DNA from 3 places in the Stappia sp. TSB10GB4 genome. Region 2 is predicted to be linked to each of the others. Evidence: predicted binding sites of a transcription regulator. Region 2 holds the regulator's gene; each other region holds the start of a gene.

Region 1 (10,159 bases), on a different contig from region 2:
GGTGCGTACGTCCATAGCCACGCTGGGTGGAATAGCCGAGCGCCAGCAGAAAGCCCTCGTCGCCGCGCGCAAGCGCCTGGAGACGCAGGTCCCGAGCCATCGGGAACTCCATCGGCTCGCGCGTCAGGTCGCCGGAGGGCTCCCGCGGCATCTCGGCCGAGTCACCGGTGAAGGCCCGCTCGATCAGGTCTTCCTGGGCGAGGATGTCGGCGACGCGGGTCAGCGGCTCGCCTTCGCTGTCGCGCGCCGGCGCAGTCTCCACCGCCTCGTCGCCGGCAAGGGCGGGATCGAGCAGGCGATGCGTGTAGTCGAAGGTCGGGCCGAGAACCTGTCCGCCCGGCAGATCCTTGTAGGTCGCCGAAACCCGCCGCTCGGCGATCATCTCGCCGGTCTCGACCGGCTGCGAGGCGCCGAAGCGCGGCAGCGTCGTGCGATAGGCGCGCAGCAGGAAGATCGCCTCGATCATGTCGCCCCGCGCCTGCTTGACGGCCAGCGCCGCCAGATCCGGCGCGTAGAGCGAGGCCTCCGCCATCACCCGGTCGACGGCCAGCGCAAGTTGTTCGACGATCTGCTCCACTGTGATAGACGGCAACGACCGGTCGCCGCGACGGCGGTCGGCGAGCATCTTGTGGGCGTTGGCGATGGCCGCCTCGCCGCCCTTGACTGCGACATACATCAGCCTGCCTCCGGCTCGTTGACATGGGATACGACCGTGCTGCGCGGCAGCGCCATCATGCACAGCCCCGCCACCAGAACGACGTCCACGCCGCGCGGAAAGAGCGCCCGATTGGCGGCGCGCTGCGTCATGAACGTAGCCGGAAGACCGCGCGGGGCGATCCGCCTCTGCCCGTCGATACCGGGTCCTTCAAGCCTGAGGGCGGCGCCGCCATCCAGCGCCTCCACCTCGACCACCAGCGTCGTCGAGCGGTCGGGATACTCCTGCGTTCCAGACGCAAAATCGGCCATGTCCGGCATGGTCTCGCCCTTCACGAAGGCGAAGGCGGATCTCTCCGGCCCTTGTGCCAGCGGCGCTCCGCACTGGAAAGACAGCCATGCGCGCACACTCTCGCTGTCGATATCGCGATCCAGCCAGACCGGCGTGTCGGGGTCGCAGAGCGCGAGCGCGACGGCGCCCGGACCTTGCCCAAGGGGAGCGGGCGGCGCGACGCCTGTAGGAAGAGTGTGAACGGTGCCGGGTCGGGCCGTCGCGTCCATCAGCGCGCGGAAGACGGCCTGCGCTTCGAACACCGGATCGCTGAACCCGCCGGAAACGGCGAGCGTCGAAAGACGGGCATCGGACATCAGTCGTCTCCCCGGACCATGGTGAAGAAGTCGACGCGGGTTGCGGCGGCCTCGCGCTTGACGCGGGAGACCTCCTCGGCACGGGCTGCGGCCAATGGCGCCAATACCTGCGCCTCGATGTCTGTTCGGCGTGCGCCCTCGCTCCACATGGCCGCGAGCACAGCCGAAAGCCGCGCCTTTGCCCTGTCCTGCCCCAACGCATAGGCATGACCGACAGCCCCGCTCGCAAGCCGGACCGTCGCCCGCGTCACCGCAGCCTCTCCGAGATTGAAGGGCGCGCCGTCACCGCCGATGCGGCCGCGCACCATCACCAGCCCGATCTCGGGTCCCCGCACCGGCGCCGCCTCCGGCAGGGATCCGAGCGCCTCGGCACAGGCGGCGATCTCATCGCCCGGCGAGGCAGCCAGCACATCCATCAGCCGTTTCAGTCCCTGTTCAGAGCCGCCTGCCGTCTCTGCCTTCGCCATCCGCAACTCCGTCGTCTCTCCTGGGCTGCGAGCGCCTGTATCAACAGGCGCTCTCGCAAGCAGCCCCGCGCCCATCGGCGCCGCCCAACACGCGCTATTTACATCCGTACACGTTATTTGTCTAGTATTATAGACAACCGACAGTTCACACTGTACGCGGATCGAGTGACGGAGGCATGACGGGCCGCGCCAATCCGCGATCCGACCGGGTGGCTGTCTGAGCCGGCGTCTTTGCTCTAGAAGGAAGATGGCGGCCGAACCGAGGGCGAAAGGAAGCGCATGACCGGCATTGAACGGCAAACGGGCGTTGCCCTGTGGCGGCAAATCGCCGACGAGATTCGCGCCGCCATCGGCAATGGCGATCATGACGACACAGGTCGCCTGCCGACGGAGGCGGTGCTCGCCGCCCGTTTCGACGTCAACCGCCACACCGTGCGTCAGGCTCTCGCAGCGCTTGCCCGAGAGGGCATCGTCGAAACCGTTCAGGGCCGTGGTACAGCCATCGTTCCGCGCCGCCGCGTGACCTATCCGATCGGCCCCCGCACCCGGTTTTCCGCCGGCCTCGGCGGACAGGTGACACAGGCCGTCACCCGTTTGATCGACGTATCGGAAGAGCCGGCCTCTGCCGACCTCGCCGCCCTGCTGCACCTACAAGCGGGCGCGCCTCTCCTCAAGCTGGAAACGCTGGGCGAGGCAGACAGCATCCCCCTGTCGCGCGCCGTCCACTGGTTCGATGCACGCCGGTTTGCCGGCCTGCCCGATGCTTACCGCCTGGAAGGGTCGATGACGCGGGCGCTCGCCGCTTGCGGCGTCCCGGACTATATCCGTCTTTCGACCGAAATCTCGGCCGCTCCGGCCACCGCATCCGACAGGGCAGACCTTGCGCTGCAGCCTGGAGCCGTCGTGCTTCTCACCCGTTCGGTGAACGCGGATTCCGAAGGACACCCGATCCAGGCGAGCCACAGCCGCTTTGCGGCCGAACGGGTCAGTCTGTCGGTGGCCAACGACCGCGACAAACCCCTCCCGGCGCACGGCTGAGAGCATCGCGCTTGCGCCAGATCACTGCATGACGTATATAATTTATATTATTCGCAACTACGAATGTAAAGGGGTGTTGGGCCGTTGAGCGAAACGCATCCCGATCAGGAGGAAACTGCCTTGCTTGCCAACAGACGACAGTTTCTCGCGCTGGCCGCCGCTGCGTCAGCGCTTGTCGCGCAGACTGGCTCCGCGCGTGCCCAACCGGTGGCGACCGGAGCACAGATCCTCATTCTTGGAGCCGGTGCTGCCGGCACGGCGCTTGCCAATCGTCTGGCGACGCGGCTGCCGGGTGCCCGGATCACGCTGCTCGACCCTCGTCAGGCACACTACTATCAGCCCGGCTTCACCCTGATCGCCGCCGGCCTGAAGCCCGCATCCTACTCGGTCTCCACAACCGCCGAGTGGCTGCCCCGCAATGTCGACTGGATCGCGGAAGCTGCCGCGGAAGTCGATCCTGAGGCCAAGCGCGTGGTCACGACGTCCGGGCGCGCCCTCTCTTACGACTACCTTGTCGTCGCGACCGGCCTGAAGCTCGACTTCGACGCGATCGAGGGCATGTCGACGGATCTGATCGGCAGCAACGGCATCGGAGCCGTATATGCCGGCCCAGATCAGGCCGCCGCCACCTATGCGGAAATGAGCCGCTTCACGGAAAAGGGCGGCACCGCCCTCTTCACCCGCCCCGCGACCGAGATGAAATGCGCGGGCGCCCCGCTCAAATATGCCTTCCTCACCGACGATACGGCCAGACGCAAGGGCACCCGCGACAAGGTGAAGATCATCTACGCCGCGCATGGCGGCGCCTTCTTCTCGGTGCCGATCGTCAACGAGAAGGTCCGCATGCTGTTCGAGGAGCGCGGCTTCGACACGGTCAAGAACCACGTGATGGTCGCCATCGACCCGGGTAAGCGCATCGCGACCTTCGATACGCCCGAAGGGCGCAAGGAGATCGGCTACGACTTCACCAACGTCATCCCGCCGATGCGGGCACCCGACGCGATCCGCTTCAACAGCCCGCTCTCCTGGCAGGAAGGCCCGTTTGCGGCTGACGGCTGGGTCGAGGTCGACAAGCATTCCTTGCGCCACCTGCGCTATCCCGAGGTCTTCGCCATCGGCGACATCGCCGGCGTTCCCAAGGGAAAGACGGCCGCCAGCGTCAAATGGCAGGTGCCCGTGGTCGAAGACCATATCGCGGCCCAGATCGCCGGCAAGGAAAGCACCGCCAGCTATGACGGCTACACGTCCTGCCCGCTGATCACCCGTATCGGCCGGGCCATGCTCGTCGAATTCGACTACAAGGACAATCTCGTCCCCTCCTTCCCCGGCCTGATCGCGCCGCTGGAGGAATTGTGGGTTTCCTGGCTGATGAAGGAGATCGCCCTGAAAGCCACCTACAACGCCATGCTGCGCGGCCGCGCCTAAGGGAGGACGCCATGAAGGAACTCACGCTTTCAACCATGATCGCCGTGTTCGAGGAGATGTTCGGACCGGCGCTGTTCTGGCTCCTCGTCGTGGTTGCCGCGGCGATCACGGTGGCCTTTATCTTCGTCCTGCTGCGCCAACGCCGCCTGGTCGGCAACTGGCTGCTGCGCGCCGAGTTGCTCGCCCCTATCGGAGCGCTCGCCGCGATCTACTTCGTGCTGACGATCACCAGTTCCGGTTTTTCCGATCTTGGCGGGCCGATCGACGCGATCGTGATGATCCTGATCGGCGTTGCCGGCGCCATCGGACTGACCATTCTTGCCTATGTGGCGCAGGCCCTGATCGGAAGCCGGCGGGTTCAGTAACGCCGCCCGTCGAAACGATGCCGGACGCTCACGCGACTGCGAGGCGTCCGGCAAGCCGTTCAAGCATCGCCAGACAGGCGTGCAACTGCTCCAGCGAAACGAACTCATCCGGCTTGTGAGCCTGGGCGATCGAGCCCGGCCCACAGACGACCACCGACATGCCGAGTTGCTGGAAAAGCCCGGCCTCAGTTCCGAAGGACACCACATCGGCGCCGTTGGCGCCCGTCAGTTCGGCAACGATGCGCCGGGCCTCGTTTTCCTCGACCGGTTCGAGGCCAGCGACCTCGCCCACCACCTCGCGGCGGATCGAGGCCTGCGGATGCACGCTGCGCATGGCCGGCAACAGCTCGTCATGGACATAGGCATCGATGGCCTCGCAGACGAAAGCACGGTCGGCTTCAGTGACGGGGCGCATCTCCCAGTCGAGGCTGGCCAGCCCGGGAATGACGTTGTGCGCCACCCCTCCTATCAGCCGTCCGAGTTGCAGCGTCGTCCAGGGCGGCTCGAAGCGGCTGGCCGCCGGTGCCCTCCCCTTCAATTGCTCCTTCAGCTCCATCAGTCGTATGCCGTAGCGCAGCGCGTATTCCACCGCATTCACCCCCGCATCGGGGACGGAGCCATGCCCTTCCAGTCCGCGAAAGGTCGTGGTGTATTCGCAGCAGCCCTTGTGTCCCTCGATGATCCGCATCTGCGTGGGCTCGCCGATGACCGCGAGCGCCGGCCGCACCCCCATGCCAGGCAGCTCGCTCACAAGCTTGCGCGCGCCAAGGCAGCCGACCTCCTCGTCATAGGTCAGGCAGATGTGGACGGGGCGCGACAGCTTCGACGCGGCAAAGAGCGGCGCCGTTGCCAGCACCGCGGCGATGAACCCCTTCATGTCGCAGGCGCCGCGCCCATAGAGCAGCCCGTCCGCCTCGCGCATGCGGAATGGATCGGACGACCAGTCCTGATCCGCCACCGGCACGACATCGCTGTGGCCGGACAGGACGATTCCGCCATCCTCGCCCGGACCGATGGTCGCGAACAGGTTGGCCTTGCTCCCGGTTTCGTCGACCATCACCCGGGTGTCGGCGCCAAGATCTCCCAAGCGGTCGGCGGCCCAGGCGATGAGTTCCAGGTTGCTGTCGCTCGAAACGGTGGCGAAGGCGATCAACTCCCCGAGCAGGCTTTTCGTGTCGTCGATCAGCGCCATGCGGTCCCGCGTCCCATCTCAGTCCTTGACGAAGAGCGCGCGCGGGCGGTTGCACAGACACTCCGCCGGCCCGTCCTCCCGGATCAGGATGCTCTCGGTGATCTCGAGCCCCCAGTTGTCCATCCACAGGCCGGGCATGAAGTGGAAGGTCATGCCCGCTTCCAGCACCGTATCGTCGCCCGGACGCAGCGAGATCGTCCGCTCGCCCCAGTCCGGCGGATAGGAGACGCCGATCGGATAGCCGCAACGCGCCGCCCGGTCGATGCCCGCCCGCTCCAGCGGAGCGCCCAGCGCCCGCGCAATGTCGCTGGCCCGGTTGCCCGCACGCGCAGCTTCCAGCCCCGCCTCAAGGCCCTCCACCAGTGCGGCCTCCGCGTCGAGCAGGTATTGCGGCGGCTTGCCGAGATAGACCGTTCGGCAGAAGGGCACGTGATAGCGGCGGTAGCAGCCGGCGATCTCGAAGAACGTCGCCGTGTCGGCGGCGATGTGCCGGCCGTCCCATGTCAGGTGCGGAGCGGCGGCATCCGAGCCGCTCGGCAGCAGCGGCACGATGGAGGGATAGTCGCCCCAGGCATCCTCGGTGCCGCGGATCGCATCGGCATAGATGTCGGCGACGAGATCCGTCTTGCGCATGCCGGGATGGATCCGGTCGAAGATGCCGTCGATGATCTTCTCCGAGATCCGGGCAGCGCGACGCATGAACACCAGTTCCTCGTCGGACTTCACCGCGCGCTGCCAGTTCACCAGCGCCGTCGCATCGACAAAGGTCGCCTGCGGCAGCTCTTCCTGCAGGGTCAGGAAGGCCTTGGCGGAAAAATAGTAGTTCTCCAGCTCGACGCCGATCCGGGCTTTCGCCAGACCCGCCTCGCGGATCAGTTCCGCCAGCGTCTGCATCGGATGGCAGATCGTGGACTGGACATAATGGTCGGGATAGAAGGCAACCCGTTCATCCGCCATCCAGACCGTGCGCACCGCGCCGTTCGCGTCCTGTCGCCGTCCCCACCAGATCGGATCGACGTCATGGAACACCAGCACGCCCTGGTGGACATAGAAGGACCAGCCGTCATAGCCGGTCAGCCAGGCCATGTTGGCGGGATCCTCGACGAACAGCACGTCGATATCCTTCTCGCGCATTGCCTTGCGGACCTTTTCGAGCCGCCTTGAGAACTCCGCATCAGAAAACGGAAGATCAGTGCCCGGCATTCCTGTCTCTCCTCGTCGGCCGGCTCCATCGACCGGAGGCTTCACGCGACCAGCCGGCAAATCGTTCTGCACTTTGCACGCTGGCCCTACCCTTTGAAAACCCGTCAGACGGAGGCCGAGGTCGACGTCTTGCACTGTCCAGTGTCGTCTGGCAGATGGACTCTCCTGCCCCAATCCCGCTATGACGCCTGCATGATCCGCCTCGACGACCGCGACATCGCCATTCTGAAGGTGCTTTCCCGCGAAGGCCGCCTGTCCAAGGCGGAGCTGGCGCGCCGGATAAACCTCAGCCCGACCCCCTGCTGGGAGCGTCTGAAGCGGCTCGAAAAAGCCGGAGTCATCGAGGGCTATCGGGCCGAGGTCGCCCTGCGCAAGACCGCCCCCCACGTCACCGTCTTTGTGACTCTGGAGCTGGAAAACCACAGTTCCGCGGCCTTTCAGGCCTTTGAGCGGGCTGTGGAGGCATATCCGGAGATCGTCCAGTGCTGGGCGCTCGGTGGTGGTTTCGACTATCTGCTGCAGGTGGTCACCCGAGACGTCGACAGCTATCAGCGGCTGATCGACCGCCTCCTAGACCAGGGGCTCGGGCTTGCCCGCTACTACACCTACATCGTCACGAAACCGGTGAAAACCGGGTACGCCCCGCCCCTTGATCTGCTGCTTGGCAAGGCAGACTGATCGGCCTGCCGGTACGCCGCAAAAAAGACGAATCGTCTCCCCGGCAGGTCTGGTTAAGACGCTTGTTCCCCCGTTTTCGCGCCATGCTGTCCCTGTGCCGCACATGGCGGCGCACTGACCCCAGCCACATGCGGGAGACGGAACATGACGGCACCGAACACCAGGTCCGCGGAACGGACCGCCCCCCTTCTCGACGATGCCCGCCTGCTCAGGCAGTTCTCCTATGTCGCCGGACGCTGGTCGGCGGCGGCGGACGGCCGCACCTTCCCGGTGCGCAACCCGGCCGACGGCAGCCGCATCGGCGACGTGGCAAGCCTCTCCGCGGACGAGGCGCGTGCCGCCATCGATCCCGCCCATCGCGCGTTTGCAGACTGGTCGGCCCTGCTTCCGCAGCAGCGGGCGCATCTGCTGCGCCGCTGGTTTACGCTCATTTGCGACAACCGCGAAGACCTCGCCCGGCTGATGACGCTGGAGCAGGGCAAGCCGATTTCCGAGGCGCGCGGCGAGATCGACTACGCCGCCGCCTTTGTCGAGTTCTACGCCGAGGAAGCCCGCCGGCCGGACACGCAGAGCGTCACCTCGCACCTGCCGGACGCGGAGATGGAAACCTGGCTCGAGCCGGTCGGCGTGGCAGCGCTGATCACCCCCTGGAACTTCCCTTGCGCGATGATCACCCGCAAGGCGGCCGCGGCCCTTGCCGCTGGCTGCACCGTCCTCGTCCACCCCTCGCATGAGACGCCCTTCTCGGCTCTGGCATTAGCCGAATTGGCGGAGCGCGCGGGCTTTCCGGCGGGCGTGTTCAACGTCGTCACCGGCGATGCGGCAACCATTGTCGGGACGTGGATGGAGGACACTCGCGTGCGTGCCGCGTCCTTTACCGGCTCCACCGAAATCGGCCGCCTGATCTACCGTCAGGCCGCCCCGACGGTGAAACGTCTGGTGCTGGAACTCGGCGGCCACGCCCCCTTCCTCGTCTTTTCCGACGCGGATCTCGACCGCGCGGTCGCCGAGGCCATCAAGGCCAAGTTCGCAACCTCCGGTCAGGACTGCCTCGGCGCCAATCGCTTCCTCGTCGCCCGGCCGCTCTACAAGGCGTTCTGCAAGCGCTTCGCGGAAGCGGCTGCGGCGCTCTCCGTGGGGCCAGGGCTCGAAGACCCGGCCATCGGCCCCTTGATGAACGAGCGCGCCGTCGCCAAACAGGAGGCACATGTCGCCGATGCGCTGGAGCGCGGCGCCAAGCTCCTCACCGGCGGCAAGCGGCTTCCGGCCGGTCCGCTCTTCTACGCGCCGACCGTGCTGTGCGACGTACCGGAGGACGCGTTGATCATGCGTGAGGAGACCTTCGGCCCGGTAGCGGCGATCCGCCCCTTCGACAGCGAGGAAGAGGCCATCGGAATCGCGAATGACAGCGAATACGGCCTGATCGCTTACATCCACAGCGAGGACCCGCGCCGCATCTACCGCCTGTCACGGGCCCTGCGCTACGGCATGGTCGCGGTCAATCGCACCAAGGTGACCGGAGCGCCGATTCCCTTCGGCGGCATGAAGCAATCCGGCATCGGCCGGGAGGGCGCGGCCGATGGCATGCGCGCCTTCATGGACCTCAAATATGTCTGCCGCGACTGGGCCTGATGCCCATCGGCCTCAACCAAGGGAGCTATCCATGCTGACCAACGACCAACTCGACAAGTGGGACCGGGAGAACTTCTTCCACCCTTCCACCCATCTGGCGCAGCATGCGCGCGGCGAAAGCCCCTCGCGCATCGTCACCGGGGGTGAAGGCGTCTTCATCCAGGACCGCGACGGCAACCGCCTGCTGGATGCGTTCGCGGGGCTTTACTGCGTCAATGTCGGCTACGGCCGCACCGAGATCGCCGAGGCCATTGCCGCCCAAGCGAAGGAACTCGCCTACTATCACGCCTATGTCGGTCACGGCACCGAGACTTCGATCACGCTGGCGAAGATGGTCGTCGAGCGCGCACCCGCCAACATGTCCAAAGTCTATTTCGGCCTCGGCGGTTCGGATGCCAACGAAACCAACGTCAAGCTGGTCTGGTACTACAACAACGTCCTCGGCCGGCCACAGAAGAAGAAGATCATTTCGCGCTGGCGCGGCTATCACGGCTCCGGCCTGATGACCGGCTCGCTCACCGGTCTGGAGCTGTTCCACAAGAAGTTCGACCTGCCCTTCGCCCAGGTGCTCCACACCGAGGCGCCCTACTATTTCCGCCGCCCTGATCTCGACATGAGCGAAGCGGAGTTCACTGCCCATTGCGTCGCCAAACTGGAAGAGCTGATCGCAAGGGAAGGTGCCGACACCATCGCAGCCTTCATCGCCGAGCCGGTCCTTGGCACCGGCGGCATCGTGCCTCCGCCCGCCGGCTACTGGGAAGCGATCCAGCGCATTCTGAAGAAGCACGACATCCTGATGATCGCCGACGAGGTGGTCACCGGATTCGGACGCCTCGGCACCATGTTCGGCTCCGATC
Region 2 (10,159 bases):
CCGCTGCCCTCCCGCTGCCGCAAAGGGCTGCGAAGGATGCGGACGGCGCTCCCGAAAGCAATTATGCCGCCCACGAGAGGCGGCACGGCGAGGAAGCCCCGTTATACACCGCGCGGACGCGGAAAAGTCAACGGAATTGGCGGGCGGCATGCGCACCCGCAACGCGGCCGAAAGCGGCCTTTTCTGGGGAAAACCGGATCAATCCCCAGGTGAATCGCCCCCTCACCTTGAACCGGAAAGCCGGCATATTGTAGCTTCCCAGTCAAGAAATACGACATCTCGTGTATCCGACTCACAATAGCCTCAAAATCCGGCGATGAGCGGGGCGCCCCTTACGGTGTGCCGATAACCTTTTATTAACCAGATGTCGGGGCCCGATCCAACACGGAGTTGAGCGCATGTCCTGGACAAGCGAACGCGTCGACCTTCTCAAGAAGCTCTGGACCGATGGACTGAGCGCCAGCCAGATCGCAGCGGAGCTCGGCGGCGTCACCCGCAATGCGGTGATCGGCAAGGTGCATCGCCTCGGCCTGTCAGGCCGCGCCAAGGCGCCGGCGGCCGCCCAGAAGGCGCGCAGCAAGCCGGCCCGGAGCGGCGCCGAGGAGGCGGCCGCGTCGGCGGCGCAGCAGCAGGGCGGCGGCGCCCCGTCCGCACCGCAGACCATCGGCGCCACCGCGCTGAAGATCGAGGCCGCGCCGGTGGCCGCCCCCGCGCCGGAAGCCAAGCCCGTCGCCGAACTGGTGCCGATCGCCAAGCGGGCAACGATCCTGACGCTGACCGAGCGGACCTGCAAATGGCCGATCGGCGACCCCACCAAGGAAGACTTCTACTTCTGCGGCCACCCGTCGAACCCGGGCGTGCCCTACTGCCCCTATCACTGCCGCATCGCCTATCAGCCGGCGAGCGATCGCCGCCGCGACCGCAACGTCGCCAACGGCTGAGGCAGCGTCCCCCTCCAGGGGGCGGCTCTGACGAGAAAGGCCCGCCAGCGGTTTCCGCGGCGGGCCTTTTCGCGTCTGCATCGGTGGAGCGTCCGCGACGGGGATCGCCGGAGCGCCGTGCCAGGCACTCCGGCTCCTTCCATATCGGTGGCCCGCCTCAGGAGGCGACGGCGAACTGGTCGTTGAAGGCGTAGCCGGCACCACGCACGGTGCGGATCGGGTCCTGCACCTTGCCGCGATTGATCGCCTTGCGCAGGCGGCCGACATGGACGTCGACCGTCCGCTCGTCGACATAGACATCGTGGCCCCAGACCCCGTCGAGCAGTTGTTCGCGCGAGAAGACGCGGCCGGGCGAGGTCATCAGGAATTCAAGCAGTCGGAACTCGGTCGGGCCGAGATGAACCTCGCGGCCGGAGCGGCGCACCCGGTGGGTCTCGCGGTCGAGTTCCAGATCACCGGCGCGCAGCAGCGAGGACACGACCTCGGGCTTTGCCCGGCGCAGCATGGCGCGCACCCGCGCCATCAGCTCGGGGATCGAGAACGGCTTGACCACATAGTCGTCGGCGCCGGTGGCAAGGCCCCGGATGCGCTCCTGCTCCTCGCCGCGGGCGGTGAGCATGATCACCGGCAGGCGCTCGGTCTCGGCGCGCGAGCGCAGACGGCGGCACAGTTCGATGCCGGACAGGCCCGGCAACATCCAGTCGAGAAGCAGCAGGTCCGGCTGGCTTTCGCGCAGCAGCAGGTCGGCCTCGTCGCCGCGCATGCAGGTCTCGACCGTGTAGCCCTCGGCCTCGAGATTGTAGCGCAGCATCATGATGAGAGGCTCTTCGTCCTCCACTATCAGGACCTTCGGCATGATGTTTACCCTTGTCCTATCGACCCGGCCGGAAGGCCTTGGTGCGGCTTTTCACTCGCACCGCCTTGCCGGCTTTCGTTGTCAGCAGCAGCGGGCGATCCGATCGCCCGCGCAAGTCTCGACCGCAGCCGCGTCAGGGCACGATGTCGGTTTCGACGCCGGTCTCGTCGACCTTCTGGCGCTCGTCGGTCGGCAGAACGCCAGTCGACATGTAGATGACGTTCTCGGCGATGTTGGTGGCGTGATCGCCGATCCGCTCGATGTTCTTGGCGCAGAACAGCAGATGGGCGCAGACCGAAATCTGGCGCGGATCCTCCATCATATAGGTGAGGAGTTCGCGGAAGATCGAGGTGTAGAGCGCGTCGACCTCGTCGTCACGGTCGCGCACCGCGGCCGCCGCCTCGCTGTCGCGGCTGGCATAGGCATCCAGCACGTCCTTCAACTGCGCCTGGGCCAGTTCGGTCATGTGCTCGACGCCGAGGGCGAACTTCTTGGAATCGAAGGTCCCCTCGATGGCGATGACGCGCTTGGCGATGTTCTTGGCAAGATCGCCAACGCGCTCCAGGTCGTTGGAGATGCGCATCGCCGAGATGACGTCGCGCAGGTCGCTGGCCACCGGCTGGCGGCGGGCGATGATCAGGATCGCCTGCTCCTCGATCTCGAACTGCAGGACGTCGACCCGCTTGTCCTGGCCGATGACCCGGCGGGCGAGGTCCTTGTCCATGCGCACCAGCGCCGACACGGCATCGCTCAGCATGACCTCGGCAAGGCCACCCATCTCCGACACCCGGCCGGCGATCTCCTTCAGTTCCTCGTCGAAGGAGGATACGGTATGTTCACTCATGTCTCGTCTCCATCCGGGGGCGGCGGTCGCCCCTTCCGGCGGGGTGCGCCGCAAAGGACGCAACCTCCCGCCCGTTCTCGACCAGATCCAGATTAGCCGAAGCGGCCGGTGATGTAGTCCTGGGTGCGCTTGTCCCTGGGATTTGTGAAGATGTCCTTCGTCGCCCCTTCCTCGACGAGATTGCCGAGGTGAAAGAAGGCCGTGCGCTGCGACACGCGGGCGGCCTGCTGCATGGAGTGGGTGACGATGACGATCGTGTAGTTCTCGCGCAACTCGTCGATCAGTTCCTCCACCTTGGCGGTGGCAATGGGATCGAGCGCCGAACAGGGCTCGTCCATCAGGATGACCTCGGGACTGACCGCGATGGCGCGGGCGATGCACAGACGCTGCTGCTGGCCGCCGGACAGGCCGGTGCCCGGCTCGTCGAGGCGGTCCTTGACCTCGTTCCACAGGCCGGCCTTTTGCAGGCTTGACGCAACGATCTCCTCCAGCGCCGCCTTGTTGCGCGCAAGTCCGTGGATGCGCGGCCCATAGGCGATGTTGTCGAAGATCGACTTGGGGAACGGATTCGGCTTCTGGAACACCATGCCGACCTTGGCGCGCAACTGCACCGGATCGACCTTGGGGTCATAGATGTTCTCGCCGTCGATCAGGATCTGCCCCTCGACGCGGCAAATGTCGATCGTGTCGTTCATCCGGTTGAGACAGCGCAGGAAGGTCGACTTGCCGCAGCCCGATGGGCCGATGAAGGCGGTAACGGTCTTTTCCTCGATGCGGATGCTGACATCCTTGATGGCGTGGGTATCGCCATAGAAGACCTGGACCTTCTCTGCTTCGATCTTGGCGTCATTCATGGCGGCGACTTTCTCGGGATTGGTCATTTGGTTCATGGCTTGGAGAGCCCCCTTACCAGCGGCGCTCGAAACGACGGCGCAGGATGATCGCGACGATGTTCATGGTCATCAGAAAGAACAGAAGGACGATAATTCCGCCCCATGCCCGCTCGTAGAAGGCCGGGTCCGCGCGTTTGGCCCACTCGTAGATCTGCGCCGGCATTGCCGAATTGGGATCCAGGAAGCCGGAGGCGATACCACTCGGATAGTTGGAGGCGATGAACCCGACCATGCCAATGAGCAGCAGCGGCGCGGTTTCGCCCAGTGCCTGGGCAAGGCCGATGATCGTGCCGGTCAAGATGCCGGGCATCGCCAGCGGCAGGACGTGGTGAAACACCGACTGCATCTTCGAGGCGCCGACGCCGAGTGCCGCATCGCGGATCGACGGCGGCACCGCTTTCAGCGAAGCGCGGGTCGAGATGATGATGGTCGGCAGGGTCATCAACGTCAGCACCAGGCCGCCGACGATAGGAGCGGACTGCGGCAGATGGGCAAACTGGATGAAGGCCGCAAGGCCGAGAATGCCGAAGACGATGGATGGCACCGCCGCCAGGTTGGAAATGTTGACTTCGATCAGGTCGGTCAAGCGGTTCTTGGGAGCGAACTCCTCAAGGTAGATCGACGCGGCCACGCCGATCGGCAGCGACAGGAACAGCACCACCAGCATCATGTAGAGCGAGCCGAGCATGGACACACCGATGCCCGCCTGCTCCGGCCGGGAGTCGGAAGCATCGGACCCAGTGATGAAGTCCACGTTGAAGCGCTTCTCAACGATGCCCTTGGTCTGCATTTCATCGACCAAGTCGAGATGGGCAGCGTCGAGGTTCCGGTCGTTGACCAGCGCCTCACGGGTGACGCGGCCCTTCAGGTAACCGTCGACGCGGGACGAGGCCAGCAGATCGAATGTTACTGTCTGGCCGATCCTGCCAGGATTGGCGAGGACGAAGCTGCGGATCTGGGCGGCGGCGCCGGACGAAAGCATCTTGCGCAGATCGGCAGGGCGCATGTCGGTGGCGATGCCCGCCCGATCGAGTTCGGCGACGAGCGCCGTATCGATCATCGCGTTGTACCCGGACGTCTTGACGACCGAGGCCTCGGCCTTTTCCACCGCCTCGCGGTCCAGCGTCACCGGAACGGAGATGAAGGTCTGATTGAACGCGGTCAGGCCGTTGCTGAAGATCGCGTAGAGCAGCGCCACAAGGAAGAACAGGCCGATCAGAATGGCAAGGACGCCATAGACCTTAAACCGGCTCTCGGCTGCATTGCGGCGGCGGGTCAGGGCATCCGTCTTGAGCAGCGAGGTTTTCCGGCGGACAGCCTGCCCGGTCTCCTTGCCCGCGGGATAGGTCGTGGCCGTCTCGGTCATTCGTACTGCTCCCGGTATTTGCGCACGATGTAGAGCGCGAAGATGTTCAGCCCCAGCGTGACCACGAAGAGGGTCATGCCGAGCGAGAAGGCGACCAGCGCCTCGGGCGAGGCGAAGTCGGCGTCGCCGGTGAGCTGGCTGACGATCTTGGCGGTGACGGTGGTCATCGCCTCGAAGGGATTGAGGCTGAGCTTGGCAGCGGCGCCGGCGCCGAGCACCACGATCATGGTCTCGCCGATCGCCCGCGAGGCCGCCAGCAGGATGGCACCGACGATACCCGGCAGGGCCGCTGGCAGAATGACCTGCTTGACCGTCTCCGAATGGGTGGCGCCGAGGCCGAGAGAGCCATCGCGCAGGGCCTGCGGTACGGCGTTGATGATGTCATCCGACAACGAACTGACGAAGGGAATGAGCATGATGCCCATGACCAGTCCGGCGGTGATGACCGCCGTGCCGCCGGCCATCCAGTTGACACCGAACAGACCGCCGTTGCCGAACAAGCTGACCAGCAGCGGGCCGACGGTGAGAAGTGCGAACAGACCGTAGACGATGGTCGGAATGCCGGCGAGCACTTCGAGCATCGGCTTGGCCACCGAGCGCACCGCCGGGCTGGCATATTCGGACAGATAGACCGCGGCGAACAGGCCGATCGGCACCGACACTATCAGCGCGATCAGCGAGATGTAGAGGGTCGCCCAGAGCAGCGGCACGATGCCGAGCTGAGAGCCCCCGCCAAAGCTCGGACTCCACGTCAGGCCGAAGAAGAAGTCGGCCGCCGGATAGAGGCGGAAAAACTCGAAGGTGTTGAACACCAGCGACAACGCGATGCCGAGCGTCGTCAGGATCGCGATGGAGGCGGCGGCAATGAGAATCCAACGCACCACCCGCTCCACCGAGTTGCGGGCCCGGAAGTCCTTGCCGGAGCGGCTCCACGCGAAGGCAGCCCCAAGAACGGCGACGCCAATCACGACGAGAGCTCGACCCAGATCGCCAATCGCGGACAGCGCGCGGTAGCGCTGCGCGGCGCGCAAGATCTCGGAGGTGACCCCGGAGCCGAGAGCGACGCCGACCCGGCCGAGACGCTCACGCACGTCGGTGAACTCTGTGCGGATCGAGTCGGCCTGCTCGGCGGAGAGCGCTCCGGCGGCAACGGCGGTATCGAGACCGCGGGCGACACGGCGCACGTCGCTCATCACCAGGTCCAGCGAACTCCTGCCGCTCGTTTCCTGGGAGATCATCGACGACACCTGGCCGTTGATGACCATAGGCTGGATGGCGAGCCACAGAACGAGAACCAGGAACGACGGGATTGTCGCGGCCAGCGCGACGTTCCATCCGTAGTAGCCCGGCAGGGAATGCAGCAGGCGGATATCGCCGCCAGCGCTGGCCATTGCACGGACACGCCCCAGGACGAAACCGGCCGCGGCAAGGGCGAATATCACAAGAGCAATCAGCGGCAAGGACATGAGACTGAAATCCGGACCTCGGGGAAGAAAAAAGGGGCGGCACAGCCGTTACTGCTCGCCGCCCCTTGCTATTTCCGACCGGCTCAGTGCGTGAGCGTGGTCTCGGCAGCAACCGCTTCCTGGACCTTGGCCAACTCCGGATCGGAGACCAGGCCATACTGGGCCAGCGGGCCGTCCGGACCAGCCAGTTCGTCGGAGACGAAGAACTGGGCGAATTCCTTCAGGCCAGGAACCACGCCGATGTGGGCCTTCTTGACGTAGAAGAACAGCGGACGGGACACCGGGTATTCGCCGGACGCGATGGTCTCGGTCGACGGGGTCACGCCCGACATGGTCGCGACCTTGAGCTTGTCGGTGTTGTTCTCGTAGAAGGCGAGACCGAACACGCCGATGCCGGCCTTGTTGGCATCGAGACGGGCAAGCGTCTCGGTGTAGTCGCCGTCGATGTCGACCGAACGGCCGTCGGTGCGCAGCACCAGGCACTTCTTGGCGGCATCCTTCTTGTCCATGCCGCCATCGACCATGGCCTTCAGCGCGCCGCTGTCCTCGCAGCCGTGCATCATGACCTTCTCTTCGAACACTTCACGGGTGCCGTGCTTGGTGCCCGGAACGAAGGCCTGGATCTCCTGGTTCGGCAGCGCGTCGTTCACCTGGCTCCAGGTGGTCGCGGTGTTCGGAACCAGCTTGCCGTCCACGACGACCTCGGCGGCGAGCGCCTTGTACCAGTCGACCGGGGTGAAGACGAAGTCAGCGCCGTTGATGTCGGAAGCAAAGACGATGCCGTCGTAGCCGATACGAACCTCGATGATGTCGGTCACGCCGGCCTCGGCGCAGGCCTTGACCTCGCCTTCACGGATCGGGCGCGACGAGTTGGCGATGTCGATCGTGTTTTCGCCGACACCGTCGCAGAACTTCTTGAGACCGGCAGACGAACCACCCGACTCAACCACCGGGGTCGGGAAATCAGTGTTCTCGCCAAACGCCTCGGCAACGATCGAGGAGTAGGGAAGAACCGTTGAGGAGCCGGCGATCTGGATCTGGTCGCGAGCGATGGCGGCGCCAGTGAAGGCGACCGAAGCGACCGCGGTCGCGCTGAGAAGAGCTTTGATGTTCACCTGACCTCTCCCTGGATTTCAGGATTTCTCACGTTACCTCGCAGACTTATTCCCGCGAGGTCGAGGGCACCCTAGTCCTGGCCCGTGATGCTTATATGAAGATCAGGTATCACTTTTGTGACAATTCAAGCCTTTGACTTGAAACGTCTTTTTTCTCGAAAACAGTCGCCACGGCGTCTTTTGCGACAGGAAACCTAACAGTGAAGGTCGCGCCCTCGCCGGGGGTGCTGTCAATCTCGAGCCGCGCCTTGTGCCGGGTCAGGATGTGCTTGACGATGGCAAGGCCGAGGCCGGTGCCCCTGGTTTCCCGGCTACGCGACGCATCCACCCGGTAGAAGCGCTCAGTCAGGCGCGGCAGGTGCTCCGCCGCGATGCCGGGGCCGAAGTCGCGCACGCTGAGGACGAAGGTGCCTGGCCCGCACGACGCCTCCCTGCCCGCCGGCGGAACCGGCACCAGGCGGATTTCCACCCGCTTGCCGCTGGCGCCATACTTGATGGCGTTCTCGACGAGATTCTCGATCACTTCGATCAGTTCGTCCCGATCCGCCCTCACCAGGCAGGGCGCAGGCGGTGTCTCGATGTCGAGAACGACGCCGGCCTCGTCGGCAACGGGCTTCAAGGCGTCGCAGGCGAGACGCAGCAAGGCCTCGAGATCCAGTACGGCCTCGGGCTGAACGTGCGCTTTCAGTTCGATTCGCGAGAGCGACAGGAGGTCGTCGATCAGCCGACGCATGCGGTTGCCCTGCTGCAGCATGATGGCGAGGAATCGCTCGCGGGCCACAGGGTCGTCACGCGCCGGGCCCTGCAACGTCTCGACGAAGCCGGTGAGCGAGGCGAGCGGTGTGCGCAGCTCATGGCTGGCATTGGCGACGAAGTCGGCCCGCATGCGCTCCAGCCGGCGCTGCTCGGTCAGGTCCTGCAAGGTGACGAGAACGAAGCGCCCTGCTCCGCCGGCGGCGCCGGCGCGCGGCGCCTCGCCGGGCGCCGCCGCCGGCTCGGCGATCGGCGTCACATAGGCCTCGAGCCAGCTTTCCGTCGGAACCCGCTCGCTCCACTCGATCCGCTGGGCCGGGCCGCCGGCCATGACCTTGTCGAGCGCTTCCAGCAGCACCGGCACGCGCAGGCGCAGCGACAGCGGATCGCCCGGCAGCGGGTCGCCGAAGCGCACCCTTGCAGCTCGGTTGACATAGCGGGTGATGCCGCGCCGGTCGACGATGAAGCAGGGATTGGGCAGCGCGTCGGCGAGCTGCTTCATGCCGGTCTCGGGCCAGGGGGTCAGTGCCCGTGCTTCCCGCCTGCGACGGGTGACAAGCAGTCGGCGGGTGGGGGAAACGAGGGCCGCAAGGAACACCGCGATCGCCCCGGCGGCGACCATCAGTGCCGGCACCCCGGCCGCAAACACGGCGAGCAGCGCCACCGCGACCACGGCGAGCAACACCCAGCGCTGCTCGGCCACGCGCTCGCGAAGCCGGCTGCGCAGGCCGGGACGCGCTGCGGGGCGCTCTGTGGTGTCGTCACTCATTCCTGTCGCCGGTCGATCCTGTCGGGTTTCCCAACGGCCTATCCGTCCGCGGGGCGGCGCGGCAGACGCGGAGCGGAAAGGCCGGGAAAGCGGAAGGTCTTCCATAGCATGGGCCATATGACAGGCCCAAGACGGAAACAGAAGCCAGAAATCGAAGACGGGAAACAATCGCAGCCGGCCGCTTCACGGACACCGGCGGGAATGCTATCTGCCTGGATGCAGGCAGACGCGCCGACGGACGGCGCGATGCGCGAGGGAGGCTTTGCCATGACCCCGGCTCAGGCGGCTGAACGGCTGCCCCAGGCACTGGCGATGCAGGACTGGGAGACGGCCCGCAAGGCGCTCAAGCGCCTGGTGCGGGCGGATCCAGGCAATGCCTCGCTGCATTACAACCTGGGCCTCGTCCTGCGCCGGCTCGGCGATCCGGACGCCGCCGACGATGCCTTCGGCGCGGCGCTGAAGGTCTCTCCCGGCCATCTCAACGCCCTGTTCGAGCGAGCGGCGGCGGCGATGGATGCCGGCCGCCGGGAGGCGGCGGAGGCCGGCTTTTCCGCCTATCTGGAGAAGGCGCCGGACGATGCCGACGGCTGGCTGAACCTTGCCCGGCTGTGTCTGCGCCGCGACGCGGCCGGCGAGGCGGAAGCGGCCTTTGCCAGGGTCCTTGCCCTGCGCCCCAGCGACCGCGACGCGGAGATCGGCCTGGCGGAGGCGGGACTGCGCCAGGGACGGGCGGAGGCCGCGGCAAAGCTCAGAACCCTCTTCACCGAACTGCCGGCCGAGCGACCGCGCCTGCTCAAGGCGATGAGCCAGGGGCCGCGCGGCAAAATTCCGCTGTCGGGCCTTGCCCTGACCGGAACGGTGCGCGTCGACGAGGCCGGCTGAGCCCCTCACCTGTCGCGCGGCGCGCGGAAGCTCTTGCGATAGAGACCCGGATCATCCTGAAGCCCGTCCTGCACCTGCAGGTGCCGGTCAAGCTCGTTCCGGTCCATGGCGCGGATGTCGAGGTCCAGCGCCTCGCGGCGGATCGGGAAGGCCTGGGCCACCGGCGTGCCGGCAGGCAGGCGTCCGGAAAAGCCGGCATCGCGCCAGATCGCCGGGAAATGCACGAAGCCGTCCCGGTAGCGATCGCAGTCGACAAGACCGGCAAGAGTGCGGA
Region 3 (10,159 bases), on a different contig from region 2:
TGCGGGATGAGACGCGCGTCCGCCTCGACGGCAGCATAATAGTCAGGCCCGACATTGCGCATCACACCGGCGGAGATGAAGCCGATGCCGGCGCCGAGTTCCAGCACGCGGTCGTCCTTCCGCACAAACCGCGAGGCCATGGAGAGTTCCGAGGCTTCATAGCGGCCGCGGCGGATCTCCTCGATAATGCGGTCGTTGGCAACGGTCTCGTCAAGAGACAGCACCAACCCGCTGGTGCGGTGGGTTACCAATTGCCCCGACATCCGATCCACTCCCGTCACTCCGGCATGCGATGGTGCCACGGCCCGACCCGCAACCAATTGCATCCGTATTTTTATCGATGCTCGCATTCCGAGCAGACTTGCCTTCTTGTCGCAAAGGTTCCGCCCCTGCGCAAGAGGCGCAGTGGATCGTGAGAAAGCAGCTCTCAGCGGTAAGCCGAACCGGCGCGATCGAGGATCGCGGCAACCAACGCCTCGGCGGCCTGCTCGAGGTCGCCGCTGTTGTCGATAACGCAAGCCGGTGCGACGGGAAGCGGCTCGTTGGCGCGGGCGATGCGGGCGGCGATCTCTTCGGCGCTCTCACGACCGCGCGCGGCAAGCCGCGCCGCCAGCACTGTCGGGGTCGCCGTGATCTGGATGACGCAAAGTGTGGGAAACCGCTCCTGCATGGCCGCAAGGGCCACGCGAGACCCATTGACCACGGCGGGATGCCCGCTTGCGAGATGCTCCGACAAGGACGCGGGAAGACCGTAGCCAAACCCATGCGCACGCCAGCTAAAGGCGAAGGCACCAGCGCGCTCCGCCTCTTCGAAGGCCTCTGCCGTCATGGGCTCGTGCGTCTCCGCATCGGTGCCGGCTGGCCGGGTGATCGTCCGTTGCACAAAAAGCAACTCCGGTCGCCCGGACAAGCCCGCGCGTGCCCGCGCGAGCAGCGTATCCTTGCCGACCCCGCTCGGCCCGACGACCGCGATCAGCGGCCCCTGCCCTTCCGACGCTGCCCCCTGCATCGCTCAGACCACCCGGCGACCTTCGCGCCAGACCGTACGCACGATCGGGATATGTTCCTCGACCCGCACCCGCACGAGATCGGCGCGTTTGCCGATGGCGATCTCTCCTCGATCATCAAGCCCGGCAAAGCGGGCCGGGGTACGGGACACCATGGCGATCGACTGCGGCAGATCGATCCCGTCGACCACCTCGCCGAGAAAGAAGGCCGACTGGACGAGACTGAAGGGAATGTAGTCGGACGACAGGATGTCGAGCAGTCCATTGGCGGCGAGATCGCGCGCCGAGACATTGCCCGAATGCGAGCCCCCGCGGACAACATTGGGGGCACCCATCAGCACCGCCAGCCCCTGCGCTTTCGAGGCCCGTGCGGCTTCCAGCGTGGTCGGAAACTCCGCCACCCGGATGCCGAGCTCGACGGCTTCCTCGACATGCGCGTTGGTCGCATCGTCGTGGCTCGCCAGCACCACCCCGCGCGCCCTTGCGCGCTCGGCGAGGATCCGGCGGTTGTTGTCGGACCATTCCGCAGACTGGGCCATACGCCGTTCGCAGAACTCGTTGAACTCGGCGTCGCTCATGCCCCGCTTGCCCTTGTAGTAGACCGCATAGGCCTCAAGGCTGACGAACTGGCGCTGGCCGGGCGAATGATCCATCAGCGAGGCGATGCGTACGAGCGGATCGTTCTCGAACACCTCGAAACTCTCAAGACAGTTGGGAGCCGAGACCTCGCAGCGCAGGTGGATAAAATGATCCGCCCGCAGCCTGTCCTTGGCCATCCCCGCCTCGATCGCGTCGGCCAGCCGCCGCATATCGGCATCGGTGATGTCGGTATCCTCGTCGAGCCCGACGCGCAGGGCATCGAAGACGGTGGTGATGCCGCTGGCTGCGATCTGCGCGTCATGGGCACAGACGGCGGCGACCGGGTTCCACCTCACCTTCGGGCGAGGTGCATAATGGTTTTCCAGGTGATCGGTATGCAACTCGATGAGGCCGGGGATCACATAGTCGCCGCCCATGTCCTCCGCAGCCGGCAACGACGAGACGCCGCTGTCGATGCCCGCGATCTTGCCGTCGCGCAGGTGCAGCGAACCCTCGACGACCTGGTCGGCCAGCACGATCCGCGCATTGGTGAGTATGGTGTCCATCGATCCGTCTTTCTCGAAGGGAACGTCTTGTCAGCCGCCTGTTCCCGCAAGCGGCGCCTGATGCAGGCAGATGAAAGGAGCGCCTGGATCAGGCTCGACGAAGATCGCCAGCCTGTCGAAGGCGACAGGATGCGCCAGCAAGGCCTCGAACTGTCCAGCAAGCGCGCGGTGAACGGCCAGTGCCGTTTCCCCCTCCAACCTGTCGCTCAGCGTCATGTGGAAGCGGAATGCGTCGAAAATGTAGGGGTAGCCCCAGTTTTCCAGAAATTCCCGCTCGCGCGGCGACAGCCGCTCCGGACGACGGCGGGCGATGTCCTCCGCCGTGAGAGGCGCTCGAAACGGCTCGAACCGCCGCACCACGGTGGCAGCCAGCGCGTTGAGGTCTTCGGCGGGACCGGCCGGCGTCAAGGCGAAGAAGCCATCAAGATCCGAAACCTTGAGCGCGACCGGAGCGATTGGCGGCGTGTCACGGCAGAAGGCGTCGACAGCTTCGACCAGATCGGCCTCGCTTCGGGTCTCGGCGAGGCGGAAAGGCGCCTTCAACGTACCGTGGAAACCGTACCGCACGGCCGATGCGATGAGGCAGGCGCGGGCCTGTGGCGAGAACCCGCCGACATCCGTCGGCTCGACGGCGCGAGCAAACGCGCTGCGGCCGAGCCATTCCTCAGCCGCGCGAACCAGCGGATGCCCGGCATCGGGCGTAAAATAGATCGCGTATCGCATACGTTCCGCTTTTTGTGGAACCGGAAGCGGGAGCATCGCCGCGCCAGTCGCGGCGATGCCATGCCTCGCATCCGATGGTGGCGGGCCTGCCGGAGGCTTGGGGGTTCCGGCAGGGAGCCGTCGAATTTACGTCCGCCCGACCCGTCCGATCAACAGGCCTCTGAGCCATCCCGAAAGCGAGTCCATCGCCATCACCATCAGCACGATGAGAATGATGTAGTAGCTGACTTCTTCCCAGTCCTTCTGGGTGATGATGGCCTGGGTGAGCAGCAGGCCGATGCCGCCGCCGACAATGGCGCCGATCACGGTGGCGCTTCGGGTGTTCGATTCGAGGAAGTAGAGCACCTGGCTGAGCAGCACCGGGACGATCTGCGGCATCACCCCGAAGCGCGCCTGCTGGATCGGCGAGGCTCCGGTCGACTGAACGCCTTCGATCTGCTTTCGGTCGACGTTTTCCAGCGCTTCGGAGAACAGCTTGCCGAAGGAACCGGTGTCGGTCATCAGGATCGCCAGCGATCCGGTCAGCGGCCCGGGACCGAACGCCCGGCTCAGAATGATCGTCCAGATCAGCCCGTCGACACCACGGACGAAGTCGAACACGCGGCGCAGCGCAAAACGCAAGGATCTCGCCGGCGTAAAATTCGATGCGGCCAGAAACGCGAGGGGCAACGCCACGACAGCGGCGCCCATGGTTCCCAGGAACGCCATCAACACCGTTTCGAACAGCGCCCAGGCCACATCGCCGTGCCGCCACATCTTGTTCGTCCAGAACTCCGACAGCATGTGGACGATGTTCGGCCTTGCCGGATCGACGCGATCTTCCGAGACAGCAAGGCTCGCCAGTTCGCCCACCGAGCGACCACTGAACGGACTGTCGAGCGTGAAGAAGAACAACTCCCAGCCCGGCTCATAGTGGAAGGTCTCGGTCCGAGTGCGGGTCATCGAAAAGCGCCCCTGCGGGGTCGTCACGGTGACACGCGCGGGCGAGGCGTTGATCCAATCCGGAACCTCGCCTTCCGGCAGATCGAGACGGATGCCCTGCCCGTCCGGCTCGACCTGGATCACGCCATAGCCGGGGATGGTGAAGCGCGCGCCGGTCCCCTCATAGACCACCTCGTGCTCCTTGCCGAGGTCGATCCGGGTAACGCCGTCCTGCATGCTCACCCACGCGGGCAGCCGGCCGGGCGGATAGGTACCCTTGTTCTCGCCCTCGATCGCGACACTCACCTCGCCGCTGCGATTGTCTCGCGTGACATGCGTCTTGTAGCTCCAGAAGTCGGACAACAGGATCGCCGCATTGTCGGTCCTGGCGCTCGCCACCAGGCCCGGAATGTTGAAGGCGAAGAAGATGTAGATCAGATAGACGAGGACCACCGCCGGGAGGGCAAAGGCAAGGCGCTGCTTGCGGCCGAAGGCGGCAAGAACCGCCTTGCCCAGCGACCCCTCATGCGTGGTGGAGAGCATGGCGGCCATGTCAGTGTCCCTTCACCAGCTTGTGCCGAAAGTGGCTCGAAACCTGGTCGATGACGACGATTGTGGCGAAGAGCAGCAGGAAGATCGCCACGACCTGGTCGTAGCGACCCTGGCCCCACTGCATCGCGGTCTTGAGATCGTAGCCGATGCCGCCGGAACCGACGAAGCCCAGGATTGCGGAGGCCCGCACGTTGATCTCGAAGCGCAGCAACGCATAGGAAAGCCAGTTCGGCGTAACCTGAGGCAGCACGCCGAGCCACATCGCCTGGCTCCAGCTCGCACCTGCCGAAGACAGGCCCTCGACCGGCTTGCGGTCGGCGTTCTCGCTCACTTCCGAGAAGAGCTTGCCGAGAGCGCCTGTGGTGTGGAAGGCGATGGCGATCATGGCCGGTACAGGCCCGCCGCCGAGCAGGAAGATCAGAATGAGCGCGATGACGATCTCCGGGATCGCCCGCATACCATCCATCATCCGGCGGAACAGCGGGATAAGCCGCGGGAAGCGGGCAAGGCCGCGCGTCGACAGAAGCGACAGCAGCGCCCCGCCGCAGGCACCGACGAGCGTTGCCACGCCGGCAATGTTGATCGTCTCGATCAGCGAGGGAAGAAACTTCCACATCAGACCCGGCAGGTTGGCCGCCTTGGCCACCGCCTCGCTCACGACTTCGGAGGGGAAATCGAAGAACTGGTGGATGCCCGCCCAGAAGCCGCCGGCATTGCGCGCGTCGGCCAGTTGGAAACCCGAGACCATCAGCAGGACGAAGAACAGCAGCAGGATGCCGCTGTACATCTGCCGCTGGCGGGCATGGGCGAGATAGTCGGCGCGGATATCGCCCGACCTTGCGAAAGCCGTGTCCGTCATGAGGTCCTGCTGCAGGTGGCTCTGGCGAAAACGCACGGGCGGGACACAGGCCCCGCCCGGCAATCACGAAGACAGATCGATCAGTTGCTCTGGGCCTTGCGGACCGCGATGATCGGCTCGTAAGCCTCATGGGCGATCGGCTCGAAGCCGGCCGTCTCGCCGGCAGCCACGTTGTAGGCGCACTGCGCGTCCTTGCCGTGCAGGTCCTTCAGAAGCTGCGTGACCTTCTCCTTGACATCGACAGGAAGGGCACGACGCAGCACGATCGGGCCTTCCGGGATCGGCTTGGAGCGCCAGATCTCGACCAGGTCGTTCATGTCGACCAGGCCGGCATCGACCGCCTTGCGCAGGGCGCCGGAATTGTAGCCGTCTTCCCACTCGCCCTGGCCGTCGGCCCAGGTCACGCCACCGTCGACATCGCCGTTCTTGACCGCAACGATGGTCTGCTCATGGCCGCCCGTGAAGACGACCTCGGCGAAATAGGCACCATTGTCCATGGACGCACCGGTGATCTGCGGGATCTCGATGGACGGGATCAGGTAGCCGGAGGTCGAGTTCGGATCGCCGAAGCCGAACTTCTTGCCCTTCATGTCCTCAAGCGAGGCAATGCCGCTGTCCTTGCGGGCAAAACCGATGGAATGGTAGGAGAAGGAGCCGTCGAGGTTGGTCTTGACGAGCACGACGTCGACCGCTTCCGGATTCGTCAGATAGGTCTTCGCATAGGCCGAGGCACCGAGCCAGGCCATGTCGATCGAGCCACCCAGCAGACCCTGGATCACGCCGTCATAGTCGGCGGGAGTGAAGATCTTGGTCTCGACGCCGAGCAGATCCTGGACATAAGCGCGCAGGCACTCGTTGGAGGCCAGACGGTCCTGGGCATTCTCGCCGCCGAGGACGCCGATGCGGAACTCGTTGATCTCCTGCGCCGTCGCACCGACGGACAGGGTCGCGACCGCGGTGGCGGCCAAGAGAAGCTTCTTGAGCATATGACGTCTCCTGAAAGAGTCGTTTGTCGTTGTTGCGTGTGACCGTGCGCGGACGCCGCGCCGGATCCTGCGGCTCATGCGGAGGCGTTGGCCGTCCGCAGCATGGCCGGGGATGGTGTGCCCACCGCCGCTGTCGCAGGCCGGGCGGTGATGCTGGTCGAGGTGATGGCCTCGGAAACCTCGTTGCCGTCGCCGTCGGTGCCGTAGATTTCCCGCACCGCTTCAGCGGTCAGTTCGTCAGCGGTCCCATCGAAAACCACGCGGCCTTGCGCCATGCCGATGATCCGCTCGCAATAGGTGCGCGCTGTGTCGAGCGTGTGCAGGTTGGTGATGACCGTGATCCCCTCGCGCTCGTTGATGTCCTTGAGCGCGTCCATGACGATCTTGGCGTTCAGGGGATCGAGCGAGGCGATCGGCTCGTCCGCCAGCAGCACTTTCGGCGACTGCATCAACGCGCGGGCAATCGCCACGCGCTGCTGCTGGCCGCCCGACAGCGCCTCGGCGCGCTTCAACGCATGCTCGGCGACACCCAGCCGCTCCAGAATGTCGATGGCACGCAGGATGTCCGCCTTCGGAAACAGGTTGAAGACGGTGGCGAGCGTCGAGCGGGCATTCAGCGTCCCGTGCAGCACGTTCGACACCACATCGAGCCGCGGCACCAGGTTGAACTGCTGGAACACCATCGCGCAATCCCGTCGCCAGGAGCGAAGCGCGGATCCCGAAAGGGCAGAGACCTCGGTGTCGCGAAACACGATCTTTCCGCCGTTCGGATCGACAAGCCGGTTGAGCATTCGCAGCAGAGTGGATTTTCCGGCTCCCGAGCGGCCAATGACGCCGACCATCTGCCCGTCCGGGATGTCGAGCGTCACGGCATCCACCGCGGTCAGCATTCCGAACTTTCGCGTCACACCGTCGAGCTTGAACATCTGCGCCTCAATCTTGATGATTGAAGCTTGCGTACTCCGCACAGATGACAAGGAATCTGCGATTTTATGACAATTCCCTGACGTTTACCGGATGCGGAACAGTAGTGCGACGGCTGAACACTTCAGAAAGCCCGCTCATAGCGCTCCAGAAACGCCGCCGCGTCGAGAGTGCGGAAATCCTCGAGCGTTTCGCGCAGCCGGTCATGGCTCCAATCCCACCAGGCAAGTGCCTGCATCCGCGTAACAATATCCGCCGGAAACCGTTCGCGGATCAGCCTTGCGGGAACCCCGCCGACGATGGTGTAGGGCGCGACGTCCCGCGACACGACCGCACCCGATCCGATGACAGCGCCGTCCCCCACCGAAATGCCGGGAAGGATGGTCGCGCCATGACCGATCCAGGTGTCGTGGCCGATCCGTACCCGCGCCGCGCGCCGCCGCTGGAAAAACTCCGCCTCCTGATCGGCATCGTCCCAGTAGTCGTTCGCCCGATAGGTGAAATGATGCAGCGTTGCCCGCTCCATCGGATGATGGGTGGCATTGATGCGGACGCAGGCGGCGATGTTCGCGAACTTGCCGATCTCCGCGTTCCAGATCATCGCGTCGCGCATCACGTAGGAATAATCGTCCATCCGGGTTTCACTGATGCTGACCCGCGCATCCACCTCCGTGTAGCGACCGAACGCGCAGTCGCTGACCTCGGCGGTCGGATGGATGAAGGGAGTTTCGGAAAGTCGTGCCATCGTCTCCCCCTCAGGCCGCGCGGGCCGGCGCGAAGCCGCGCACGTCGATGATCCTGTCCGCGACGGCCTCGCGCACTTCCTCGTCATGGAAGATGCCGATCTGGGCGACGCCCTTAGCCTTCTTCTCGGCGATCAGCTCGATGACGATCCGCCTGTTGGCGGCATCGAGCGAGGCGGTCGGCTCGTCGAGCAGCAGCACGGGATGATCGGTGATGAAGCCGCGGGCAATGTTCACGCGCTGCTGTTCGCCGCCCGAAAAGGTCGCCGGCGGCAGTTGCCAGAGCCGCTGCGGCAGGTTGAGCCGGTCCAGCATCTCGCTCGCCCGTTCGCGGGCTACCGCCGTATTGGCGCCGCGCAGGACCAGCGGTTCGGCAACGACATCGATCGCGGCGACGCGCGGAACCGTGCGCAGGAACTGGCTGACATAGCCGAGCGTCTCGCGGCGGATGGCCAGCACGAGACGCGGCGAGGCGGCGACAAGGTCGACCAGTTCCCCGCCGTGGCGGATCAGGATCTCGCCGCTGCTTGCGGCGTAGTTTCCATACAGCATCTTGAGGATGGAGCTCTTGCCCGCACCGGACGGACCGCCGAGCACCACGCATTCGCCGGCGCGAACCTCGAAGGCGGCGCCGTCCACCACGGGCAGTTCGAGGCCGCCCTGCAGATGCATGCAGAAGGTCTTGGAAAGCGCGCGCGCCCGAACGGCTATCGCGGCCTCCTTTCGGCTGACGGGATCGGTCATGGTTACACCTGCAGGATGGAAGAGACGAGAAGCTGGGTGTAGGGCGCCTGCGGATCGTCGAGCACGCGGTCGGTGAGCCCTTCCTCGACCACCCGGCCGTCCTTCATCACGATCATGCGATGCGAGAGCAGTCGGGCCACCGCCAGGTCATGAGTCACGACAATGGCGGCAAGTCCGAGATCGTTGACCAGCCCGCGCAGCAGATCGAGCAGGCGCGCCTGCACCGAAACGTCGAGGCCGCCCGTCGGCTCGTCCATGAAGACGAGGCGCGGCCCGGTCACCAGATTGCGCGCGATCTGCAGGCGCTGGCGCATGCCGCCGGAAAAGGCGCGCGGCTGGTCGTCGATACGGTCCTCCGCGATCTCCACCCGCGACAGCCAATGGGTGGCAGTGTCGCGAATGCGGCCGTAATGGCGCTCGCCGACGGCCATCAGCCGCTCGCCGACATTAGCGCCGGCCGACACGGTCATGCGCAGCCCGTCGGCCGGGTTCTGGTGCACGAAACCCCAGTCGGTGCGCATCAGCAGGCGCCGTTCGGCCTCGCTCATGCGATAGAGATCGCGCATCGCGCCGTCGCGCATGCGGTAGCTGACACTCCCCGTGCTGGGCTCCAGGCGGGTCGAGATGCAGTTGAGCAATGTCGTCTTGCCCGAGCCGCTTTCGCCGACGATCGCCAGCACCTCGCCCGGATAGACCTCGAACGAGACATCCCGGCAGCCGACCCGCTCGCCGTAATAGCGCGACAGGCCCTCGACGCTCAGCAGCGGCATTTCCTGCAGCCTCATCATCGTCCTGCATCCTCCTGGACCTGGCCATGGCCCGCATAGGCCTCGTCGGGCGACAGACGACCGCGATGGCCGGCCGCGCGGCGGTCCTCGCAATGATCGGTGTCCGAGCAGACAAACATCCGCCCGCCGCGGTCGTCGAGGATCACCTCGTCGAGATAGACGCCCTCGGCACCGCACAGGGCACAGGGCTCGTCGAAGGTCTGGATCTCGAAGGGATGGTCCTCGAAATCGAGGCTGACGACCCTTGTATGCGGCGGGATGGCATAGATGCGCTTCTCCCGGCCGGCGCCGAAGAGTTGCAAGGCATCGCTCATGTCCATCTTCGGATTGTCGAATTTCGGCGTCGGCGAGGGATCCATCACATAGCGGCCGGCGACCAGCACCGGATAGGCATAGGTGGTGGCAATATGGCCGTGGCGGGCGATGTCCTCGTAGAGCTTGACGTGCATCAGCCCGTATTCCTCGAGCGCGTGCATCTTGCGGGTTTCCGTCTCGCGTGGCTCGAGAAAGCGCAGCGGCTCGGGGATCGGCACCTGGTAGACCAGCACCTGCCCTGCCTGGAGCTTTTCCTCCGGAATGCGGTGGCGCGTCTGGATGATCGTCGCCTCGCGGGTCTTCGTCGTCACCGCGACGCTGGCGACCTTCTGGAAGAAGGCGCGGATCGACACCGCGTTGGTGGTGTCGTCCGCCCCCTGGTCGATGACCTTCAGCACGTCCTGCGGCCCGATGATCGAGGCGGTGACCTGCACGCCGCCCGTGCCCCAGCC

Evidence for each region. Region 2 encodes PhoB, which activates phosphate uptake and scavenging genes when phosphate is short. Its sites were predicted from a motif close to TGTCATNNANCTGTCAT; they were not measured.
Region 1: the regulator PhoB is predicted to act here: its motif matches at 1,935-1,951, upstream of phnF (phosphonate metabolism transcriptional regulator PhnF).
Region 3: the regulator PhoB is predicted to act here: its motif matches at 7,186-7,202, upstream of phnC (phosphonate ABC transporter ATP-binding protein).

The regions. Positions count from the first base shown of each region.
Region 1 is NZ_FYAV01000057.1:318,038-328,196, reverse strand. It holds gene TSB10GB4_RS17725 (carbon-phosphorus lyase complex subunit PhnI) at 1-676, opposite strand, end outside; gene phnH (phosphonate C-P lyase system protein PhnH) at 676-1,302, opposite strand; gene phnG (phosphonate C-P lyase system protein PhnG) at 1,302-1,769, opposite strand; gene phnF (phosphonate metabolism transcriptional regulator PhnF) at 2,049-2,807, shown strand; gene TSB10GB4_RS17705 (FAD/NAD(P)-binding oxidoreductase) at 2,928-4,232, shown strand; gene TSB10GB4_RS17700 (DUF5368 domain-containing protein) at 4,244-4,597, shown strand; gene argE (acetylornithine deacetylase) at 4,626-5,789, opposite strand; gene doeA (ectoine hydrolase DoeA) at 5,808-6,992, opposite strand; gene TSB10GB4_RS17685 (Lrp/AsnC family transcriptional regulator) at 7,185-7,670, shown strand; gene TSB10GB4_RS17680 (NAD-dependent succinate-semialdehyde dehydrogenase) at 7,815-9,302, shown strand; gene TSB10GB4_RS17675 (aspartate aminotransferase family protein) at 9,334-10,159, shown strand, end outside.
Region 2 is NZ_FYAV01000032.1:48,323-58,481, forward strand. It holds gene TSB10GB4_RS05665 (GcrA family cell cycle regulator) at 399-941, shown strand; gene phoB (phosphate regulon transcriptional regulator PhoB) at 1,099-1,797, opposite strand; gene phoU (phosphate signaling complex protein PhoU) at 1,931-2,641, opposite strand; gene pstB (phosphate ABC transporter ATP-binding protein PstB) at 2,734-3,531, opposite strand; gene pstA (phosphate ABC transporter permease PstA) at 3,548-4,900, opposite strand; gene pstC (phosphate ABC transporter permease subunit PstC) at 4,897-6,366, opposite strand; gene TSB10GB4_RS05695 (substrate-binding domain-containing protein) at 6,450-7,481, opposite strand; gene TSB10GB4_RS05700 (ATP-binding protein) at 7,591-9,003, opposite strand; gene TSB10GB4_RS05705 (tetratricopeptide repeat protein) at 9,271-9,885, shown strand; gene TSB10GB4_RS05710 (hypothetical protein) at 9,891-10,159, opposite strand, start outside.
Region 3 is NZ_FYAV01000057.1:328,795-338,953, reverse strand. It holds gene TSB10GB4_RS17785 (FkbM family methyltransferase) at 1-263, opposite strand, end outside; gene phnN (phosphonate metabolism protein/1,5-bisphosphokinase (PRPP-forming) PhnN) at 428-1,009, opposite strand; gene TSB10GB4_RS17775 (alpha-D-ribose 1-methylphosphonate 5-triphosphate diphosphatase) at 1,013-2,152, opposite strand; gene TSB10GB4_RS17770 (DUF1045 domain-containing protein) at 2,183-2,875, opposite strand; gene phnE (phosphonate ABC transporter, permease protein PhnE) at 3,002-4,348, opposite strand; gene phnE (phosphonate ABC transporter, permease protein PhnE) at 4,350-5,207, opposite strand; gene phnD (phosphonate ABC transporter substrate-binding protein) at 5,288-6,193, opposite strand; gene phnC (phosphonate ABC transporter ATP-binding protein) at 6,268-7,119, opposite strand; gene TSB10GB4_RS17745 (DapH/DapD/GlmU-related protein) at 7,242-7,862, opposite strand; gene phnL (phosphonate C-P lyase system protein PhnL) at 7,873-8,604, opposite strand; gene phnK (phosphonate C-P lyase system protein PhnK) at 8,607-9,383, opposite strand; gene TSB10GB4_RS17730 (alpha-D-ribose 1-methylphosphonate 5-phosphate C-P-lyase PhnJ) at 9,389-10,159, opposite strand, start outside.